Prosthecobacter dejongeii: one gene and its partner. The protein of the gene in region 1 interacts with the protein of each later gene in a pairwise test. Links are inferred from orthologs where the notes say so. Each region holds a gene or a part of one and is shown on either strand. Other genes may lie near its edges. The genes, in order: HNQ64_RS10055 and HNQ64_RS15200.

Region 1 (11,199 bases):
TAAGTTCACGATGGCGAGGAAAACGTGGGTGATGAGCAACCCATAGTAGAACGTTTTGATACCCCCTGTGCCGGCGAATTTCACATGCAGCACATGAAAGTGGTAATACAGATAACAACCCAAAAACGCCGCCGAAAACGTCAGCGCTGTGGCCATGCAGGCAATGTGAGCTTTCTTGTTGCCGGTCTTGATGAAGATGAGGCCCAAGATGATGAACACCGTGGCACAGGCATTCAAGGTGGCATTGATCGGCGGTAGGTCGTAAACAGTCATTCGAGAGAGGAATGTGAGGGGTGTGAAAACGAGGCTGTTTATTTGCCCTGTTCCTTTTCCTTGAGCACGAAGTCCAGGTCCTTGCGAAGTTGGGCCTCAAAGTAATCTCCAAATTGAGGATCGGCATTCATCAGATCGTACTGCGTGCCACGCACGTGACCTTTGTGATCTACCAGGGCTACGCGCAGGTCGTGAATGTATTTGTCATCCGGAGACAGACGGTCAGCCTCAGGGAGATCCTGCACCGGGCGGAATTTCATGAATTGGGTCATGTAGTTGCGCACTTCATCCTTCGTTCCGTTCACAAACCACCAGGGATCCTTATCTTGCACATTGATACCACGGGCAAATTTCTGCATCATTTCCGGGGTGTCTTCAGGATCCAAAGTGAAGGAGATGAAATGCACATTCGGATTATTTTTGTACTCTTCCTGAAGCTTCTTCAGCTTGGCAATAACCCCCGCACAGCCTCGTGGGCAGCGGGTGTAAACCCAGGACACCAGCAGGACTTTTCCCCGCAATTCATCTAGGTGGACCTTTCGGCCATCGCGCTCTGTCAGTTCCAGATCCCGCTCCAAGCGACCTAGGATGGCCGGGCGATTTTTATCTTCGCTCTTGGCCTGCTGCTGCATGGCGATGAGGTAATTGTAGAAAACCACCACGCCAAGTACCGCAATGATGATCGGAATCCAGATGGCCCACGGGGTGAGGGAAGGTTTGGAGGGAGAAAGGGGCTGGGACATAGTGAAAAATCAAATAGGTAGGGCTTTGCGGCAGAGGTCCTCATCAAGCTCGCTTCCAGGCGATGGCAGAGATGAAAAGGATGCCGGGCAGATACATCAAGGTGCAAAAGAAAAGCTTACGGGCAGACGCGCGTTCGGGATTCTTTTGGAAATCCACCGCCAGTTTGCACAGCCAACCTGCCAGGGCCAGAGCTAGCGGCAGGAAAAGCCAGGTGACGACCAGGCCCTGCTGCACCGGATAAAACATCAGCAGAAGCGTGGCGATGGAGTAAGCCAAGGCATGTTTGGAGGTACGCACCCCTGCTTCATCATCATTGGCCAGCATGACAAATCCCCCACGGCGGTATTCATCACGATACATCCAGTTGATGGCCAGGAAGTGAGGGAGCTGCCAAAGGAAGAGTAAAGAGAAAAGGTAAATGGCCCCGGGCTCCCACAAAAGCTCCCAGCGCACGTAGGCGGCTTCGTGAGGCAATTGACCCGCCGCACCTGCCCAGCCGATCAATGGAGGCAGTGCCCCTGAAACCGCACCCACAAGCGTGTTGGTAGGCGATTGTTTTTTCAGAGGAGTGTAAATAAAGAGGTAGGTGAAGAGCGTCAGCGCCGTGAGCGCCGCAGCTTCAAAGTTCACTTTGGCGACAAGGTGAATGAGAGCGAAAGAACTCAGCAGCCAGCCGATGCCGAATGCGGCACTGGGACTGATGCGGCCTGAGGGCAGGGGACGATCTGCCGTGCGCAGCATGCGCGAATCAGGCTCGATCTCCATGAGCTGGTTAAACACGGCGGCTCCGAAGGCGGCCAAGCTGCTGCCTAAAATAGTGTGGAAAAGCAGCCATCCATCCAAGTTTGTGCCTACCCGCAGCCAAAAGCCCACGAAAGTGGTGACGATAACCAAAGCACTCAGCCGGAACTTGGTGAGCACGAGCAAGTCATTCATGCTCCAGGTTTTGGAGGCAGTCTCGGGGGAGGGGCTAGCGCTTTCAGACATTGGGGTGACAACTTAACGCGCTGGTGACGATTCGCCAGAAACACTGACAACCTTTCCTGTGGAACCCAGCAGCCAGAGAAACAACGCACTGACCAGCAACGAGGACAGACCGATGTGCAGCACCTGAGCGATGCCCACAATACCGATATGGGCCAAGACAACCCCCAGCATCATTTGACTGAAGATCAGGCCAAAAACACTCCATTCCAACCAACCCACGCGTGTCAGGTGACGCCGACTGAGATGTAGAAAGGCAGCCCCTGCAAAGAGAATGAGCCAGGAGAAACTGCGGTGGAGGAGATAGACCCAGCTCTGCTCCAGCTCTGTTACCCATTCGCTACGCGGATGTCCAGCATGAGTCTGAGCCAACATATCCGTTAATTGGCGAACTTGGGAGCCCAGAACGCCTTCAATGGCGATGAGACCGAACAGAATCCAAGCGATCCAGCGTAAACCGTTGTGGACGTGTTGTTTCCAAGAAAGTTTCCACGGCTGATCATTGGCACTCCAGGCTGTATAGACCAGGACACATTGCAATAGAATAGCTAAAGCCATGTGCACCGTGATGGTGCCAGGTTTCAGGGCGCTGAAGACCACTTTGGCCCCGAGCCAAGCATTGATCCCCACCAACAAAGCTGAAGCTATCGCAGCAAGGAAAACACGAGTCCGCCCTTTGCGGTATTCACCAAACGCGGCGATGAATAGAGCGATTGTGGCAATACCGACAGGGATGCTGGTGAGGCGGTTAAAGTATTCGATCCAGGTCGCCGTAGCATCGAACTCCGCTTTGATCGTTTCAGGCGTGATCGTCGCGGGATCGCGTCCATGCGCGGCGGCCTTGGCGCGGAATTTCTCGATCTTCAGTTGGCTGAAATCAATGTCCTCCGCGCTCGTTGGTGGGACCCAGCAACCATAGCATTTTGGCCAATCCGGGCAACCTAGCCCTGAACCTGTGGCCCGCACCACAGCGCCGACAAAGATCAACACTTCGACAGTGATGAAAGCGATGAGGGCGAGTTTTTGAAAGCGGGTCCAGATCATGGTCAATGGAAGTTAGTCAAAAAAATGTCCCGCTCCCTGATCAGAAGCGGGACATTCCCGAAAAAAACTGAACAGGGATGCGTCGAGTTACTTAGCTGCGGTCACAGGTGCAGTGGCTGCTGCAGACTTCGCTGCGGCACTTGCGGACTGCTCCTTGGCCCACTCATCATATTCTTTGCCATCCATGACTTCCAGCACAGCTCGCATCTGGGCATGACCTGGGCCGCAAAGCTGACCACAGATAATATCCCAAGTGCCTGTCTTCACCGGCTTGAACCACATATGAGCTTTCACGCCTGGTATAGCATCCTGGGCGGAACGCATTGGCACGAGAGCCAGATTATGAATCACATCTTTGCTGCTGACGTCCACAATGACTGGGCGGCCGACAGGGAGTTTCATGGTGCTAGGGCTGACAAAGTCATCCTTACCATTCGGGTCCATGAGATCACGGCCAGTCACGTTTGACGGGGTGATTCCCTTCATGCTCCAGGTGCTCAGCATCATGTCATTGCCAGGATACTGGAAGTTCCAGAGGAATTTCTCGCCAAGGGCGCGGATTTTGATGGTGTCTGGGCTGGTCGGGAAGTCATCAGCTTGGCGGGACCACAGAGGAAAGGCGAAACCCAAGAGAAGGATGGCTTCCACCACGACCACGCCGATTTCGATGTGGGTGGAGGCATGGCCGCGAACGCCGTGGTAATCCGCAGAGGGATTTTTCGACTTACGGAAACGCGTGAAGGCGATCGTGAGGAAGATGGACCAGCCGATGAACAGGGCCAGCATGAACCAATGGACGAAGCCGAGCATGTGATCCACAAGACCGCCGTGCTCAGAGGCGTTTTGAGTGATGCCGATCCAGGTATTGATGTCAGAGACGCTCATGAGAGATTACGAGAGAAAATTAAAGCTGCGCGTCAGCGGAGAGACGGTTTTGTTTACGGACAAAGTTAATGAAGATCAAACCCACGGCACCCATACCGAGGGCAAGGAAACCCAACATCACCAGAACGGCTAAATCCTGAGCCTGAGCCATCACACTGCCCGGATCTGGGCGGCAGGTGGCGCAGGCAAGCTGGAAAAAGAAAGCGCTCATGGTGGAAGCAAGGTGAGAGGATTCAGACAATGATGGTGCGGCTCTTTTTCACCACATACCAGATGCCATAGGCCGTCATGACAAGACTGAGCCAACCAGCGAAAGCACCCAGGCCAGTCACCCCCAAAGAAGCCGCCTGCTCTGGGAGCATGCGAGTCCACAGCCAAAAACCCAGGTCACCGAGAATGGCGAAAAAGAGAAAGACAATGTGGAAGTGCTTGAGGGACATAACCAGTGAAGGGGGAGATCAGTTGTTGCTGTCGTAGAATCCACTGAACACGAGTGGATCACTGGCAGAGAATACGAACAGAAAGAACAACGCGATGGCGAAGGCTCCTGTGAAAGCCAAGATTTTGTAAATCAGGGGGCTTTCATGATTCAAGTGCATGAAGATCAGCGCGACAAGACCTGCCTTGAAAGCAGCCAGGATCATGCCCGCCAGAATGTTCATGCTGTGGGTGGGCAATTCCACATAGGAAAGACCCACTGTAGCGGCGGTGAGGAATGCAAGGGCTCCTCCGACGATGAGGATCTTCTTGATCGACTTGTGGATTTCTTCAGGACTGTCGGCCATAAAACTTGAGAGGGAAAAGGTGAAGAGGAGAGCTGGCGATTACAGGAGATAAAGAAGTGGGAACAGGAAGATCCACACCAAGTCCACAAAGTGCCAGAACAGGCCACCGACTTCCACGCGGTTCGCAAGGCGCTCAGGGTCGTTGCGAAGCATTTTGCCGTCAAACAAGAGGAAGTAGGTGAGCACCAGTGCACCGGCCACCACGTGAAGGCCGTGCAGGCCTGTGAGGGTGAAGTAGATAGCGTAGTAGGTGTTCAGTTTCGGTGTGTAGTTGGAGTAGAAAGCGATGTCTTTCTTTTCCAGCACCACTTTTGGTCCGTGGGCGGCGTGCGCGTCGTGGGATTCACCGTGTTCAGCTTTAGCCTCAGCTGCATGACCGTCTCCATGGGCACCTTCAGCAGGAGGTGTGGCAGAATGAATGTGCAGGTAAAAAGCTTCTTTCTGGTGCGTGGCACTCTTTTGAGGATCGCGGTTCGGGTAGTGTTCCTTGAATTCAGCCTGCGCTTCGTCGCGTTTGGCAATGAAGGCCTTCTTCCAACCTTCACCGAGATACTGGCTGTTCCAGGCCAGGGACTTCTCAGCGTCGGGTACGGAGCGAGTATCCACGCCGTCCACGGTAAGAGTCATCTTGTCGTCAATCAACTTGCCCTTGGCGGTGGTGCCGTCAGCGAAAGTGATGGCGTCAGAGGAGTAACCGAGAAGCTTGGAGGGCTTGACCTTGAACTTCACGGGCTGGCTAGCGATGATCTTGACCGTCGTGTCAGGGACAATGTTCAGCTCGCGAGCTTTGTCGGCTTTGCCTTGATCACGCAGTTCCTGACGGCGCTTTTCGAGGGTTTCTTTAGCGGCAGCGACAGTCTTTTTCTGGAAGGCTTTGAAAGCGGAAGCTTCCAACGAGAACTCCTCGCCAGAATCAAGTTTAAAGGAAGGCAGTTCGCCGTCCACGAAAGGCACGACGTAGCCAGCAGGATCAGCGTTAACAGCCTTGTTTTCACCCGTGATGGTGAGAGTGAATTCCTTGGCTTCGCCAAACTTGATTTCATAACCCTCGTCCAAGTGACCGGTAAGGAAGGTGCCATCCGTCAGTTTAACAGCGTAGTGATTGAATTTGGAGTTGTATTCAAAACCCTTAATGACCATGAATGCCATGGCGCAAAGGATTGTGATGGCCAGATACATCTTGAATTTGCCGATGTTTCGCAGCTTCAAGTTAGCCCAAGCGAGCAAGACCGTCACGGAGGAAAAGATCAGCACCAAGGTGTTGATGAATCCCATTGTAACGTTCAGCTCATGCACGGGCCAGTGGTAGTCAGCCCCCACACGCAGGAAGATGTAGGAAGAGAAAAGGCCGCCGAAAAGCATCACCTCAGAAGCGAGGAAGAGCCAAATGCCGACTTTGGCATTGTAGAGGCCCGTGTCGGGACGGGCGGTTACGGTATAGGGGATGTCCATTGCGAAGGGAATTGCTCAGGGTTCAGTTCTCAGGTCTGGGCTCGGATCAATGATGAGCAACCGGGGCAGAGGTGGAGGCAGGAGCGGTGGCAGCTTTGCCGGGCTCGCTTTCCCACTGGGGAAGGTAATCCTGGGTGCAGCCAGGAACGCTGTATTCGTAAGGGCCACGAGTGACGATCGGCTCAAATGTGAAGTTACCGTGTGGAGGTGGCGTTGGAGTCGCCCACTCAAGGGTGGTGCAATGCCAGGGGTTGTCGCTATTGGCTTTCTTGCCAGCTTTGATGCTGAGGAAGACGTTCAGGATGAAAGGCACCTGGCCCAGGGCGAGGATGGTTGCGCCAACGGTCATCAGCACGTTAAGACCGAGAAGATTGTTGGGGACGTCCATGCCGAAGATGCTGAAGAAGTCCGAGGTCAGCTTGGTCACCCAGTTGGATGCGCTGCTGGTCTGCTCGAAATACTTACCACCGTCATACCAGCGGCGGTGGAAGCCACCCATGCCCTGAATGAACATCGGAGCGAAGATCAAGTTCATGCCGACGAGGGAAGGCCAGAAATGCAGCTTGCCCAGGAAGTCACTCATGATGCGACTAGTGATCTTCGGATACCAATGATACACACCGGCGAAGAGGGCAAAAATGGTGCCTGGAGCCACAACATAGTGGAAGTGACCGATCACGTAGTAAGTATCGTGTAGAGCCAAGTCAATGAAGGTGAAAGCGAGCGGCAGACCAGTCAGACCACCGATACCGAACATGGGCAAGAAGGCAGATGCGAACAACATCTGTGGAGTGAACCGGATGGATCCGCCCCAGAGAGAGATCATCAGTCCGGTCAGAAGGATCACCGACGGCACGGAAATCAGCACGGTAGTGATCTGGAAGTAGGTGGACATCATGGTGCCCATGCCTGTCAGATACATGTGGTGAGCCCAAACCAAGAAGCTGAGGAAGCCGAGGGTCATAGCCGCATAGACCATGGACTTGTATCCCCAAAGCGGACGACGGGTATTTGCCGGGATGACTTCCGACAGGATAGCGAAGGCAGGGAGGATCAAAACGTACACTTCTGGGTGAGCCAGGAACCAGAAAAGGTGCTGGTAAAGCAGCGGGCTACCACCACCGGAGATGTCGAGGTGCTGACCACCTTCCATCAGACCGGTCGGAAGGAAGAAGCTGGAACCAAAGACACGGTCCACAAGCTGGAGAAGAGCGGCCACTTCCAGAGGAGGGAAGGCCAGAAGGAGGAGGAAGCTGGTGACAAACATGGCCCAGCAGAAGAACGGCATCCGCATCCAGCTCATGCCTTTGGCACGAAGGTTGATCACGGTAGTGATGACGTTCACAGACCCCAGAAGAGAGGCCGAGATGTTAAACACCATGGCGGTGAGCCACCAAGTGTGACCGTGTGCCCAAACGTTCGTGACGGCTAGCGTGGTGGTGGAAGCGAGTGGGGAATACATGGTCCAACCTGTTTGAACCGGACCTGTGCCAACGAAGAAGCTGTAAATCATCAGGACGCCGCTGACGAAGAAGAGCCAGAAGCTCCACATGTTGAGTTTCGGAAAGGCCATATCAATCGTGCCAATCTGAAGCGGCATGACGAAATTGACGAAACCTGCGAAACCGAGAGGCACGATGCCGAGGAACACCATGATGGTACCGTGCATGGCCCCAAGCATGTTGTACAGTTCACCATTGACGATACCGCCAGGTGCCCAGCGACCAATAGTTTCATGGAAGAGGGGGCCTAGGACAGGGAGGCTCTCCACAAACAGCAATCCTGGAACAGGCTGGCCTGGGAAGGCAATGCTCCAGCGCATGAGCAACATGAGGAAGAACCCCAGAAGCAGGAAAAGCAAACCACTGAGTGCGTACTGAATGCCGATGACCTTGTGGTCACAGGAGAAGATATACTTGCCGAAGAATCCCGGCTCGTGGTGGTCATGCGCATGATCGGCTCCGTGGGAGTGATCGTGGGTGGTGGCGGCGGCGCTCATAAGATGATTGAAAAAGGAACCTGAAAGCTACGTGGCAGAAATGTGGAAAGACGTGGCCTAAGCGACGAAAAAATGAGGAGTATGATTGGCCTGGGAATCCCTGATTTCTAGAGGCAAAGAACGATGGTTCAGCACTGGCTGGACCATCGTCGGGGACACAAGATTTTGTCCAACTGGCCACACCGAGACTGAGGCTGCCTGGGGCGCCTTGCCTTCAACGGAATGCCATTTGCAGAACATGAAAATAAATCTTCGATTACTTAGCGGCAGGGGCTGTGGCGCCCGGGCCTGCTGGGATGTCTCCAGGGACGTTTTTATCTTTGAAAGCTTCAAGATCAGCCATGGTCCACTGAGTGGCGCGTTTTTCTTCAGCGCGAACTTTTTCAACCATTTCTTTGGTGATCATCGGAGCTTCATTGCCCCAAGAGTTACGAATGTAAGTCAACACATTGGCGAGGTCAGTCGCGGACATCCCCGCACCGAAGGCCTGCATACCGCCAGGGAAGTTGTAGTTCTGTCCTTTCACCGTAACCTGGCCGACAAGACCGTGCTGCACGACACGAATCAGACGCTCCGTGCCACCCAAGACCCATTCGGAACCTGCAAGGGGCGGATACTGGCCAGCAAGACCTGCACCGTTACCTTGATGGCAACCACCACAGACGGCGTAACCATTGGCGCCTTTTTTCATGGCAGTCTGGAAAGGATCGGCAGCAGCCACATCACCACCAGCACCACCGCGTGGGTCGGAGGATTTGGAAGCGGTGAATGGGTTGCTGACATCAAAACTATAACCGCCGGTCATCGGGCCAAGTTGGCCACCGGCGATGATGGCGACGATCATGAACAGGAAGATCACCCACATCGGCGCGGGTTCTGTGCCTGGGGCGAGATCGGCCTTTTCACGCTTCACGGCGGCGTGAAGACGGTCGAGATCGTTGCTGTCGGGATTGGGGAAGGAGGAAGGAGCGCTCATAGGCGGGGGTCGCGAGTGTTCCGAAAATTATTTCTTGGCAGCAGCAGCAGGGGCTGCAGCGACAGCGGCGGATTCACCAGGAACAGGGTAATCTTTCTTGAGAGAGAGGAGGTAATCCACCAGAGCTTCGGCTTCTGGTGTTGGAATCACTTCGTAGCCTTCTTTCACAGCAAATTTCTTCGGCAGTTTCAGCGCTTTGTTCGAAGGCTGCCCCTGTGCGAGACGCTCTGTGTAAAGGTGAGCGAAGGAAGGCATGTTGGACCAGTCGTGAAGGGACTTGGGAGCAAACAACATCTGGTGGATCTGGCTTCGCTCAGGAGCACGCCAGCCGTAGTTTGCGAGATCTGGACCGCTGCGCTGGACACCGAGGAAAGCGAAGGGCTCACCCAGATAGTCACGAAGGTTGTTGGAGCGAACCGCCGCAGCCGGGCGGGCTTCCTGGTCCTGTCCCCAGCCTTTGCGCCAGCCATCGAGAGCGAGCTGTGTGGGGCGGATCATCTGCGTGTGACACTGGACGCAACCTTCACGAGCATAGACCAACTGGCCTTGACGGTTGATGGGTGCAGGCGGGAACAGACCTTCGACACCGTCGCGATCCTTATCGTAAGCGATTTGAGTGAGGGCCTGATATTTGATTGCCGGGACGACAATCAGGCACAGCCAAGGAAGACCAAAGCTGGCGATGAGGGCGAGAATAAAGGTGCGGAACTGGCTCATGCGTGGGCGGCGTGGGGAAGGGCTTCTTCGTGATCATGCTCAAGCAGCGTCGGGGCAGAGCTGCGGCGGCCAAGACCGGCGACCATGAGCATGAGATGGATCAGGAACCAAACATTGGACCAGGTGATAAGGCCCCAGGCGATAGCGCGAGCGATGATGTAAGGACGAAGGTTCAGCGTGAGCTGCATGAAATCCTGATCCCACATTTCAGGGGAGTTTAGATCCCCACCTTGCTGGGCACCAGCGACTAGACTGGTTACGACGATCGCGCCGATACCATAAACGGAGAACCAGAAGTGGTTGCGGATGAGGCGAACAGAGAGCCATTCACAGCCAGTGAGGCGAGGAACGATGTAATAAATGGCTCCGAAGATGGTCATGCTAAAGAAGCCATAAACTGCGACGATCTGGAAACCATACCAGGCCTGTGTGAACTGGAGAGTAGCACCGGTGGAGAAGTTGGAGATCAGGGCCAAGATGGCACCGCTCACTGGATAGAAAAGGGCTCCGAAGAAGACAAAGCGCAAGGTTGGGCTGGAGGCAACCATGCTGTGCTTGCCCAGGGTGGTGAGGTGATGATTAAGACCGACCACACCGACAGGAATCAAGAGAAGAACTCCCGTAGCAGCGCCGATGGCTGGCATCCAAGCAGGAAGAGGGCCGCCCATGTAATGCTGCATACCTGTCCAACCGCCGAGGACTGCCAGGAGCCAGAACCCAATTTGAGAAAGCTGAGAGCTAGCGATGGGTTGGCCGGTGATTTTAGGGATGAAGTAATAAGCTGCACCGATCGCCACAGGAGCGAAGAACAGCAAGATCATCGTGTGAACGTACCAAGCATTGATACCAGCACCCAGTGCACCTAGACCAGGAAGGCAATGAAGGGCGACGTTGGCAGTGACGAAAATCCAGGGGAACCAGAAACAAGCACCAATGATGTACCAGGTGCTCACCATGAAACCTTCTGGGCGGAAAGCACGGCCAAACATGAATACCATGGGCCAGGCAAAGGCGAGAAAGCTAATTAAAAGCACTGGCCAGATGAAGGACGGCATTTCCAACCACTGCATCGAGGTGCTTTTGCCGAGAAGAATCGCAACGAGACCGATGGTGACAGCGATGTTCCAGAAAATAGCAGCCACATAAAGGACGCTTTTGCCCGTGCGAAGCTCCTGGCCCGAACGACGAGCCATGAGCCAAAGCATGGCACCTAGGCCAGCCTGAACACCCCAACCATAAACAAGAGCATTGATATGGGTAGGTTGAAGGCGGCCGTATTGAAGCACACTGCAAGCGCCGAGGAAATCGGGAGCGAATTGCTTGATGGCAGCAAGGACGCC
Region 2 (11,286 bases), on another replicon or contig:
ATCATTCCGCTGGGGGCTTTGGGGCTCGCGGGAAGCTTGTTTTGGGCTGGGCTGACTCCGGTGAATTCCGAGGCGTTTTTATGGGTCTTGGGCCTTATCGGCTTCATGGGCGGCTGCTACATGGTGCCCATCCAGACCTTCATTCAGGATACGGCAGATTCGGAAAAACGCGGGCGTGTGCTGGCCTCCATGAATCTGCTAGACAGTGTGGCTGGGGTGCTGGCCGTGGCTGTGCTAGTGGGACTGAAGGCTCTGGGACTTAGTTTCCAAGGGCAGTTTTGGCTGCTGGGTGTGCTCATGCTGGTGGCTACGGTGTACATCGTGCAGCTCCTACCGCATTACCTGCTGCGTTTTGTGGCCCTGGCGATCGTGAAGACGATCTACAAGGTGAAGTCTGTGCACCATGAGCGTATCCCGAAAGATGGTGGCACCATGCTGCTGCCGAACCACGTGAGTTACGTGGATGCCTTCATCATGGGGGCCTCCTGCACGCGGCAGGTACGCTTTGTGATGTGGGATGCGCTTTATAACATCCCGGCCATGACCTGGTTTGTGAAGATCTGCGGTACGGTGCCTATCTCGCCGACTCGGGCGAAGGATGCGGTGCGGACCGTTGGTGCCGCCCTGAAGGAGGGGCGAATTGTCTGCCTTTTCCCAGAGGGTCAGATCACCCGCCACGGCATCGTCAATGACCTGCGCAAAGGCTACGAACTCATGGCCCGCCAGGGCGATGCACAGGTGGTGCCTGCCTATATGGATGGCCTCTATGGCAGCATCTTTTCCTTTGAAGGGGGGCTGTTTTTCAAAAAATGGCCGAAGAACCTGCGCTACCCGGTGACGGTCTATTTCGGACACCCGATCCCGGCCAAAGAAGCCACGGCAGAGGCGGTGCGTGCCCAGATTTTGGCCCTCAGCGCCGAGGCCATCCTGAGCCGTCGCGACTTCCAAAATACGGATCATGCCGACAAGCAGCAGATCATCGGAAATGCCCTCCGTCTCATGGAATGTGAATGGGTACGCCAGGGGGAAACCCTGCTGTGTCTGGCCCCCGTGGGCAGTGTCATTCACCAGACGCTCCTCGCTTTTGCAGACATGAAAGGCCGCGTGCGCGTAGTGACTGAGGCCGCCAGCATCAGCGGCTGTGCCGAAAATAGCGTGGTGGCCGTGGGCGATGCTACCCTGGTGCAAAAGTTGGAAGGCGTGGTGGAATGGTCGCGACTGGGCAAATACGCCATGCTTTGGGCGGATGCCCAAGTGCCCGTCTCTGAGGACGTGACGATCTACCGTGGACTGCTGCACCAGGAAACGGGGGCCCTCATCGCCACCTGTGTGCCTGACCCAGAAATGCCCGAGGGCGAACGCGGTCTGCAACTGGGCATCATGCCCAATACCTATGGCCGCCTGCTGCCAGGGTATGCAGTAAAGACCAGCGTAGAAGGGCTGGAGATCTCCATGCTGACGCCCAAGAATCCTGGCCCGGTGGTCCTCCCTGGCATCAAGATGGATGAGCGGGGCTTCTTGCTGCCAGTGCTCTAAAACGGTGAGTGGCAGGTGTAATGATTCTCACCTGCCACTTTCTTGGATTTTAAGCTACGCGGCTGATGAAGTTGGTATGCGTGTCACTGAAGGCAGGCTCCTCGCCAGCATCGCCTAGAGGCTGGGTTTCACCCCCATCCTCAGGAGTGGGATTCAGCAGGGAATCGAGTAAAAGCTGGCTATCCTCCAGGAAGGTCTCGGCCGTGCGTTTCAGGAAGTCACCCTCCTCCGCCCGCGTGTGCAGAATGACCAGTGTGCAGTCGCCGCGAAAGCAGACCAGTGCATGACAGACATCGTAGCCAAACCAAAAGGTCTCCGTATTGCGATCTCCGCCACTGGAAAAGTGGTCTCGCCCATCATGCACGGTCTGCAGCAGACGCTCGGCACGGAATTCCTCATAGGGCAGGAGATTTAGCAGAATCTGTCGCCGCCAGCCCAGCAGCAGGCCATTGACCGCACCTGCATGTTTGAGGCGCTCCAGAGCGGAACGCAGGGAAGGGGTAATGTTTGCAGCCATGGTTTAAGCCTCCTGGGTGGTAAGACGGGTGAGAGAATCGAAAAGCAGAGTTTTTTTGCCGATGAGGGAACCTGCCCCTGGATCATTGGGACTCGTGCCTTCGCCAAAGTAGGCGTAGCTCACGGTCAGGTCCTCTTCCTGGAGGGTGCCTGTCCAGGCATGGCCCAGGTTCAGGGCTTCACCAATCTTGGAAGCGAAATGCCGGAGACCTTGAAAGTCGGCAGCAAAGGCGTCCACCAGTTCCTGGTCGGCGGAGCTTTCGACAAGACCGTCTTTAAGGGTGAAGAGAGTCAGGGGCGGGGGGTGGGCTGCGCTCATACCTCTTCTTCGTGTCAAAAAGCTGTTTCGATGGCAAGCCTAGACCGCTGAGAGCAAAATATTTTTCCGCCAGCGCTGTTGCACGTTGCATGGTTGCCTCGTGCTGGAGGGATGGGGGTGTCCGTATTTTTGGTTAGTCGGGATCAGGGGAAGATAAAAACAGAGAGGTGCAGCGGATGCCTACCTTGATGAGACAGGTTCTTCCTTGAGCCTGGGGCAGTCTCCGCTATATCATGGGTATGGTCGCTGTCGCCACCCCCACCCTGGTTTCTGAAATCCTCCGCCTCAAGAAGGAGCGGAATGCTGTCATTCTGGCTCACAACTATCAGTCCAAAGAGATTCAGGAGATCGCCGATTTTGTCGGGGACTCCCTCGGGCTGGCCTACCACGCGAAGGAGACGGATGCGGATGTGATCGCCTTTTGCGGGGTGCATTTCATGGCGGAGACGGCGAAGATCGTGAACCCGACGAAGACTGTGATCCTGCCGGATGCGGATGCCGGCTGCTCGCTGGAGCAAAGCTGTCCTGGGCCGCAGTTGGAGGCTTTCTTGAAAGCGAATGCGGAGAAGAACTATTACGTCATCGCTTACATCAATTGCAGCGCGCATGTGAAAGCGTTGAGCGACTGCATCTGCACCAGCGGCAATGCGGTGAAAATCGTCAATGCCGCGCCGCAGGATCGCCCGATCCTATTCGTGCCGGACCAAAACCTGGGTAGCTGGGTGATGGAGCAGACGGGCCGTAAGATGGACCTCTGGAAAGGGGCCTGCTACGTGCATGTGGAGTTTACCCGCGACAGCATCCAGGCGATCAAGGACGAGTATCCAGACGCCGCCGTGGTGGCGCACCCGGAGTGCACGTATGCGGTGCGCGTGCTGGCGGATGTCGTTTGCTCGACCGAAAAGATGGTGCACTACTGCCAGGCCAGCGAGGCCAGCACCTTTATCATCGTGACGGAAAGCGGCATGCTGCATCGCCTAGAGCGCGAGGTGCCAGGCAAACGTTTCATCCCCGGTCCCACCGGCCACTGTGCCTGTGCGGACTGCCGCTATATGAAAATGAATACGCTGCAAAAGCTGCACGACTCCCTGCGTGATCTCACCCCCCAGGTGAACATGCCTGAGGACATCCGTGCACGAGCGGAGAAGCCGATTTTGCGCATGCTGGAACTCAGCCGGTGATTTTTTGTTGGTAGCCTGAGGTTAGGGGCACGTGGTTAGGCGGGTGGTTGCGATTATTCCTCGCGACCTACGTGCTGTAGCCGCGTATTCTCCCCTCATGAATCCCGATCATCGCCGGAATCTCTGCGTCATTCTCAATCGTGAATCTGGCACCCTTTGCACCCTGGGGCCGGATGTGGTGGAGGCAGGGCTGAAGGAGGTCTTTGAAGAACTGGGCTGCACGGTAGAGATCCAGCAGGTGCCTGGGAAAGAGGTGCGCAAGGCTCTGGAAAATGCCCGCGATGGCGGGGCAGATGCCGTGATCGTAGGTGGTGGCGATGGCACCGTGGCCACAGCGGCGACGGTCTTTGCCGGGCATGACAAGCCCCTGGGCATCCTACCCCTGGGCACCTTCAATCTGGCTGCGCGGGATGTGGGCATGCCGCTGGACTGGAAGGAGGCTGCCCGTGCGCTGGTGACCGCCCCAGAAGGCAAGATGGACCTGCTGGATGTGGCGGGAAATCTCTACATGTGCGTGGTGGTGCTGGGTTTTTATCCGGCCCTGGTCATGGGCAGGCCTGAGTATCATGGGAGCTGGATTGTGAAATCTTGCCGGACGATGTGGGATGCCCTTCGCAGCGCGGCCACGTATCCGCCATTGCATCTTTGCCTTCAGGAAGGTGACCGCATCGAGCGCCACCGCACCCGCATCGCCCTGCTGGCCAATAACGACTACGAGGACATCTTCGGCATCATCCCCAAACGCCGCAGTCTGGATGCCGGTTACTTCACGGTTTACATCTCGAAGCACCAGACCCGCTTTGGCCTCCTGCGTTCCTTCATTGCCTGGGTCATGGGCCGCTGGAAAGAGGACCGCGAAATCGTGGTCATGCATGCCACTGATCTCGAGATCCGAGTGACTCGGAAACGCCGCATCCCGGTGATGATGGATGGGGAGCTGGAGAAACTGCCCGTGCCCCTGCGGGTGAAATTGGTGCCGAAAGCGTTGCTGGTCATCGCCCCACGTTTGGCTGAAGAGGTGGAATCTGAACCCGCCTCCTAATCATGCGTCTGGTCCACATTTCGGATCTCCACTTCGGGGCCGTGAGCCCTGATCTACCGGCCTTTCTCCGTGAGGCCATTTTGAAGGCAAACCCGGAGCTGCTTATCGTGAGCGGGGATCTCACTCAGCGCGGACGCGCGCGCGAGTTCGAGGAAGCACGGGTTTTTCTGGACTCCATTGCCATCCCGCAACTCGTGGTGCCGGGGAACCACGACGTGCCACGCTGGTGGGTGGTGTGGGAGCGCTTTCGCCGCCCCTGGCGGCATTTCCGCCGACTGGTGCAGGAAGACCTGGAGCCTGTGTGGAGCCGCCCGGGGCTGTTTGTCATGGGCACCAATTCAGCGCGCACCGCAGGCTGGCACCTGGACTGGTCGCGCGGGCGGCTGTCGCATCATCAGATGGCGCGCATGGTGAAGCTGGGGCAGGCGGTGGATGAAGATTCCCTGCGGGTGCTGGTGGTGCACCATCCCCCCGCAGCGCCTCCACAGGGCACACGGCGGCATCTCATCGGGCGGCAGCGCGAGTTTTCCCAATCGGTGAACCTTGCCGGGGTGGACCTTGTGCTGGCGGGACATTTCCACATCAGCTATGCACAGACACTGCGGCTCAGTGGGGGCAGTGCCGCACGGAATTGTGTGCTGTCGGCAGTGTCCACGGCCATCTCGCATCGCTTGAAGGGCGAGCCTAACGGATTCCACGTCATCGAGGGCGATGCCCGCAAGCTCAGCATCCAGGCCTGGACCTGGGACGGGATGGCATACAAGCCGGGCAGGCTGTGGCGTTTTCAGCGTGGAGAAGGAAAGCGGGACTGGCAGGAGGTGTGATGGATATCCACGCTGTTTTGTGGGTCACAGGGTTGCTCGTTCTGCCTACCTTCCGCGCCGCAGGCCTTCCACCAGTTTTTCTCCAGCCGCCCGCAGCGTCTCCTCTTTTTTGGCGAAGTGGAAGCGGATGAAACGATGCTCAGGCTCGCGGTAAAAGCTGGACCCCGGCACGCCCGTCACGCCCACCTCCTGGGTCATCCAGGCGGCGGCCTCTGTATCCGTGGCAAAGCCCAGCGGGCTGATGTCCAGCAGCGTGTAGTAGGCCCCTTGGGGCTCGGAAAAGGACAGCCCGGTCTGGCGCATGTAGCCCAGGAAGACATCCCGTTTCGCATCATAGTCGCGTTGCAGTTCCTCGTAGTAACTCGCGGGGAAATCCAGAGCTGTAACCGCCGCCTCTTGCAATGGTGCAGCAGCACCCACCGTAAGGAAGTCATGCACCTTCTTCGCCCGTGAAATCAGGTTTTCCGGGGCGATCACATGGCCCAGTCGCCAGCCCGTGATGGAGTAAGTTTTTGACAGGGAGCCACAGCTCAGCGTGCGCTCCCACATGCCCGGCAGCGTGGCAAAGTAGGTGTGCTGGTGCGGGGCATACACGATGTGCTCATACACCTCATCCATCAGCACAAAGGCATCGAACTCCTCCGCCAGTCCGGCGATGAACAGCAGCTCCTCACGTGTGAAAACCTTGCCGCAGGGGTTGGAGGGATTGCAGATAACGATGGCCTTAGCCCCATCGGCAAAAGCTTGGCGCAGCTCCGTGCGGTCGAATTCAAAGTTAGGCGCATGGAGTGTGATGTGTACTGGGATGGCTCCGGAAAGGATGGCATCGGCAGCGTAGTTCTCGTAGAAGGGGGAGAAGACGATCACCTTGTCGCCCGGGTCGCAGGCCGTCATCATGGCCACCATCATCGCCTCTGTGCTGCCGCAGGTCACCACCAGGTGCCGGTCCGCATCCAGATCCAGCCCTGTATATTGCGAATGCTTGCGAGCCAGCGCCTGGCGGAAACGGGGAGCCCCCCACGTGACCGCATACTGATGATGCGGTCCGCGAATGGCCACGGCGAGGGCTTCGATGAGTTCCGCCGACGGATCAAAGTCTGGAAACCCCTGGGCCAGATTGATGGACCCATGACGGTTCGAAAGACGCGTCATCTCCCGGATGACGGATTCAGTAAAGACTTCGAGGCGGCGTGCTGGCTGAGGCATGAGCCCGCGATGCTAGAGGGGCCGGGCGGGCGGTCAACGGAGTGATTTGTGTGCAGCTCGCATTCTTTGGTAGTGAGATCTCCGTAGATAGATTTTTACAGCCGTCCAATATGAATCTGGTCTCTCGGATCCAGGGCGATCCCAAACCTCTCGCATGGAGTCCCACCTTATATGATCTAGGCCGAGACGCAGCAGCCCATAGTCAGCTTGATCCACAGGATGAAACCTTCGTGCATTTGCGTGGATTATGATCTGATTGCGAAAAAAATGTGCTTCATTAATACTGTTTGTCGCAGTCAATGCCCATATGGCGGTTCCGACCAAGGGCTGATCTGGATGACGTCGAATGAAGTCTTTTAAATGAGCAACTAGTGCGCTGATTTCTTCTGAAGTTAGATTCGTTTCCTGTAGCTCATCTTGCCACTCATCAAGCACTTGAGGTGAATACTCCTGTGAACCATTGAGTTTAAAAATAGCTTGTCTAGCTGTCAGCAACACTTCATTCAGATCATTGTCTGGTGTGTTAGAATCAATCTCGGAGATTAAGTGTTGGATGAGGGGTGACATGGGAGGCGAATTGAGCGTAAGAATTTGGATCCTTTATCTCATTTTGTTTTGTCCGTCATCTGGTGCTTAATGAGGTACCATGCCACGCCCGCCTACACCCGCCATTTTGAGTGCGGTCATGGCCTTTGGGCTGTGGGGGATCATCCCGGTTTATTGGAAATGGGTGGGGCACATCGGGTCGGACATTGCGGTGGCTCAGCGGGTGGTGTGGACGCTGGCGCTGACGGTGCCTCTACTGCTGCTGTTCGGTGAAGCTCGGGCTTGGCTGAGGGATCTGCGGCGCGGGGACATCCTGCGCACGCATGCGCTGGCAGCGGTGCTGCTGGGGATCAACTGGGGCACCTTTGTCTGGGCCGCGCAGCATGGGCATCTGGTAGAATGCAGCCTGGGTTACTTTTTGAATCCGCTGCTGAATGTGCTGATCGGTTGTGTGCTCTTGGGGGAGACGCTTTCTCGTCGGCAAAAGATCAGCATCGGCCTCGCCGCTGGCGGAGTATTGCTGCAAATGATTGCAGTCGGGAGGCCGCCGTGGATTGCCCTCGTGCTGGCCTTCAGCTTTGGTTTTTACGGGCTGGTACGGCGGAAGTCCGCGCAGGGGGCCTTGGCGGGGCTAGCCACGGAATCTCTGGTGGCCCTGCCAGTGGCGGGTGGTTTTTTGCTCTGGGCTTCGGCTCAGGGTCGGGCGATTTTTGGCAGTGGCAGTGAGCTGGATTTGGCCCTGGTGATGGGCCTCGGAGTAGTCACCACGGTGCCCTTGCTGGGCTTTGCTCATGCGGCCAGAAAATTGCCATTTAGTTTGTTAGGCCTGCTGCAATTCCTGGCTCCCACAGGTCAATTTCTTTTGGGCGTGCTGGCCTATGGCGAGCCGCTGAGCCCGCTGTCCCTGGTGGCCTTCGCGCTCATCTGGAGTGCGGTTGCTGTGTTTTGTGTGGACCAGCTTTCCAAAAAACAGGAGACGACTTAGACAGCTCCCGGCTTCAGCCAGTAGAGCACGCTCATGCGCACGGCGATGCCGTTTTCCACCTGCTGATTGATGAGGCTCTTCTCGTAGTTCATGCCCCTGTCCGTGATCTCCACGCCGCGATTGACGGGGCCGGGATGCATGAGCCAGAGGCCGCGCTCTTTGAGGATCTCCACGCGGGCATCGGTGAGGCCGTAGTTCTTGTGATACTCGGCAGCGCTGGGGAAGAAGGGTTCGTCCATGCGCTCGCTCTGCACGCGCAGGAGGTAAACAACGTCCGGTTTCCAATCTAGCGCATCGGTCCAGTTGCCAAAGAGTTTCACGTCCTCAGGAGTCTCGCGCGGCATGATGGACCCGGGGGCGAGGTAGGCGACGTGCATACCCAGGCGGCGGAAGATGAGGCTGGTGCTGCGGGCCACGCGGCTGTGCTGGATGTCCCCGACGATGAGGGCACGGGCACCGCGCAGGTCCTTGAATTTTTCACGCAGGGTGAAGGCATCCAGCAGGGCCTGGGTGGGGTGGGCATGCCAGCCATCGCCGGCATTGATGACGCTGGCGCGGGTGTTTTTGGCGATGAGGCTGGGGATGCCGGACTGCTTATGCCGCACCACGATGTAGTCCACGCGCATGGATTCCAAGGTCTCCACGGTATCCAGCACGGACTCGCCCTTCACCACGCTGGAGGACTCGATGTCAAAGTGGGTGACATCGGCGGAAAGGCGGTTGGCCGCCACTTCAAAGGAGGATCGGGTGCGGGTGCTGGGCTCATAAAAGAGTGTGAGCACGGTTTGTCCTTTAAGCGTGGGCACCTTCTTGACGCTGCGTTTGAAGAGGTCTTTGAACGGCACCGCATTGGCGAGCACGAACTCGATTTCCTCATTCGTGAGGGAGGCGATGTCGAGGAGGTCTTTGCGCGGGGTGAGGCTCATGCGTTTGTCTTTTGCCAAGGTCTAACAAATACTTCGTCCCAGCCGTCGCCATCAGCGAAGCGCACGCTCACGCGCTCTTCAGCGGGCAGGTCCACACGGATGCCGACGTAGTCGGGCTGGAGGGGGAGTTCGCGCCCAGCGCGGTCCACCAGCACGGCGAACTGCACGCAGCGAGGGCGGCCAAAATCTAGCAACTCCTCCAAAGCGGCGCGGGAAGTGCGGGCGGTGTAAATGACTTCGTCGCAGAGGATGACGACGGCATCGTCCAGATCAAAGCCGAGATCGGAACCTTCCAGCTTTGGCACCACCTTCATGGTCTGCAGGTCATCGCGATACTGCGTGATATCAATCTTACCAAAGTCCACCTCACGGCCACGGGCCCGCAGGCGCTCGGTCAGGGCACGGGCAAAGGGCACCCCCCGGCGATAGACGCCCACCAGGGCAATGCGGGCTTCGTTTTTCCAACGGGCATCAATGGCGGCCGCGATCTCATCCAGGCAACGCGCCACTCCGGCGGCGTCAAGGAGTTGGCGGAGTTTGTCAGGCGGTTGGGTCACGGTTTGAGATGAATGCAGAGTGGCGGGAGCGTCAACGAAATTCCCGAATTTGCCGTTGCCTGTGGCCAGAGATCATTCGTGGGTCAGCAGCACTGCCGCATTGTGGCCACCCATGCCGGAGGCGATTTTGAGCACGCTCTGGGGCTTCGGCGGGAGGTCTAAACACAGGCTGTCAGGGCAGGTGAGGCCGGAAAGGTTCCCCGGCATGGCACGACAGCGGAGGGCCTCGGAAATCAGGGCGATGTCCAGGAGACCACTGGCCCCGAGCGTGTGGCCGGTGAAGGGTTTCAGCAGCAGCAGCGGCGGCGCCTGTGGATAGGTGCTGCGCAGGGCATTCATTTCCGCCTGGGCGTGATTGGCCGTGCCAGTGGCGTGCGGGCAGAGGAGCGCGGGTTTTTCAAAACCTGCGAGCAACTCGGCCAGGGGTGCGCCATCCTCAGGAATGACGAGGGAGTCGTAGGCATCGCTATTGGCGGCATAGCGTTTCACTACCGGGCCTTGACCGCCGAGTTCTAGCGTCAGGGCCACGCCGGCCTCGCCGGGGTGAAAACCGGAGGTGTGGGGAGACAAGGGATCATTGCGGCCACTGGTGGAAAGCAGCCGTGTATCCTGGAAATCACGCAGCAGTTCCGGGTAAAGCGGCAGGTCCACAGCGACGACAAGTGCCCTTTGAGTGAGCCCAGCCTGCAAGGCCATCCAGGCGAACCCGAGGGCGTCCAGCCCGGCGGAGCAACCATTGGAAATCATCTGCCAGGGGCCGCGAATGCCGAGCTCGATGCTGATGGCGGCGGCGATTTCACTGTGCAGGGTATTGCTGGCGCTGAAGCGGCGGGAAGGGCGACGCCAGGCGTGGGAACCAAGCAACTCCCCGGCATTGCCCCGGCTGCTGGCAGCAAAGAGCCAGGCGTTGCGGGTCTCGGCCTCGCTCCAGCCAGCGCGGGCCACGGCCCGGCGGGCCACCTGCACGCCCAGATTGCTGGCCGCCCCGTAACGGCGGCCTTTGAGCACGCTGCGATCTGCGATACGGCCGGCCAGGAGACCCTCTTGCTGGCTCAGGCCGCTGCGGCCTGCCTGCCAAGTGGCCAGGCTGGCATCCAGGGTGTCTCCGAGGGCGCAGGCCGTCTCAGCGGCAGTGATGGCAATGCTGCGGCTCACAGATCAAAAATCTTGCCAGGATTTAGCAGGCACTGGGGATCGAGTGCTCGCTTGATGCTCTTCATCAGCTCGTAGCTGCCATCGCCTAGCTGGCGGCGGACGAAGGCTTTTTTGGCGAGGCCGACGCCATGCTCACCCGTTACGGTACCGCCCAGGCGCAGGGTTTCATTGACGATTTCCTCCAGCGCCGCCTCCACGCGATGCATCTCCTCGTGGTCTCGCTCATTGGTCAGGAAAGTGGGGTGCAGGTTGCCATCGCCGAGGTGGCCGAAGGTGCCCACCTTGAGGTTATGCCGGATGGCGCATTCGCGGATGAAGCCGACCATGTGCGCTAGCTCCGTGCGCGGCACGGTGACGTCTTCCAGGATGGTGGTGGGCATCACGCGGGCCAGGGCGGAGAAGGCATTGCGGCGGGCGGAGGCCAGCTTGGCCCCTTCGGCTTCATCGGCAGCGGCACGGACCTCGCGGGCCCCGTGCTGGCGGGCCAGTTGCA

Evidence for each region.
Region 2: the proteins of HNQ64_RS10055 (region 1) and HNQ64_RS15200 interact in binary tests that used the Escherichia coli proteins (3 or more experiments, as listed by UniProt). The link is inferred for Prosthecobacter dejongeii from one-to-one orthologs.

Annotation. Positions count from the first base shown.
Region 1 is NZ_JACHIF010000003.1:513,622-524,820, forward strand. The notes cover bases 5,691-8,561. They hold HNQ64_RS10055 (cytochrome c oxidase subunit I), read right to left. Parts: upstream 8,167-8,561; coding sequence 6,214-8,166; downstream 5,691-6,213. Other genes in these bases: HNQ64_RS23910 (cytochrome c oxidase subunit 3), read right to left, coding at 5,691-6,167; HNQ64_RS10060 (c-type cytochrome), read right to left, coding at 8,423-8,561. In the rest of the region: HNQ64_RS10005 (DUF420 domain-containing protein), read right to left, coding at 1-273; HNQ64_RS10010 (SCO family protein), read right to left, coding at 312-1,016; cyoE (heme o synthase), read right to left, coding at 1,060-1,953; HNQ64_RS10020 (COX15/CtaA family protein), read right to left, coding at 2,017-3,045; HNQ64_RS10025 (cytochrome c oxidase subunit II), read right to left, coding at 3,133-3,930; HNQ64_RS10030 (hypothetical protein), read right to left, coding at 3,950-4,141; HNQ64_RS10035 (hypothetical protein), read right to left, coding at 4,164-4,370; HNQ64_RS10040 (cytochrome C oxidase subunit IV family protein), read right to left, coding at 4,389-4,715; more of HNQ64_RS23910, read right to left, coding at 4,755-5,690; more of HNQ64_RS10060, read right to left, coding at 8,562-9,142; HNQ64_RS10065 (cbb3-type cytochrome c oxidase subunit II), read right to left, coding at 9,170-9,859; HNQ64_RS10070 (cbb3-type cytochrome c oxidase subunit I), read right to left, coding at 9,856-11,199. UniProt on the Escherichia coli protein: Cytochrome bo(3) ubiquinol oxidase is the terminal enzyme in the aerobic respiratory chain of E.coli that predominates when cells are grown at high aeration.
Region 2 is NZ_JACHIF010000006.1:231,172-242,457, forward strand. The notes cover bases 4,545-7,502. They hold HNQ64_RS15200 (pyridoxal phosphate-dependent aminotransferase), read right to left. Parts: upstream 6,625-7,502; coding sequence 5,464-6,624; downstream 4,545-5,463. Other genes in these bases: HNQ64_RS15190 (diacylglycerol/lipid kinase family protein), read left to right, coding at 4,545-4,594; HNQ64_RS15195 (metallophosphoesterase family protein), read left to right, coding at 4,597-5,418; HNQ64_RS15205 (hypothetical protein), read right to left, coding at 6,658-7,191; rarD (EamA family transporter RarD), read left to right, coding at 7,271-7,502. In the rest of the region: HNQ64_RS15170 (MFS transporter), read left to right, coding at 1-1,536; HNQ64_RS15175 (hypothetical protein), read right to left, coding at 1,586-2,053; HNQ64_RS15180 (hypothetical protein), read right to left, coding at 2,057-2,371; quinolinate synthase NadA, read left to right, coding at 2,611-3,552; more of HNQ64_RS15190, read left to right, coding at 3,650-4,544; more of rarD, read left to right, coding at 7,503-8,155; HNQ64_RS15215 (aspartate carbamoyltransferase catalytic subunit), read right to left, coding at 8,152-9,081; bifunctional pyr operon transcriptional regulator/uracil phosphoribosyltransferase PyrR, read right to left, coding at 9,078-9,638; HNQ64_RS15225 (beta-ketoacyl synthase N-terminal-like domain-containing protein), read right to left, coding at 9,711-10,793; HNQ64_RS15230 (FAD-linked oxidase C-terminal domain-containing protein), read right to left, coding at 10,790-11,286. UniProt on the Escherichia coli protein: Shows aminotransferase activity with methionine and histidine as substrates, and to a lesser extent also with phenylalanine.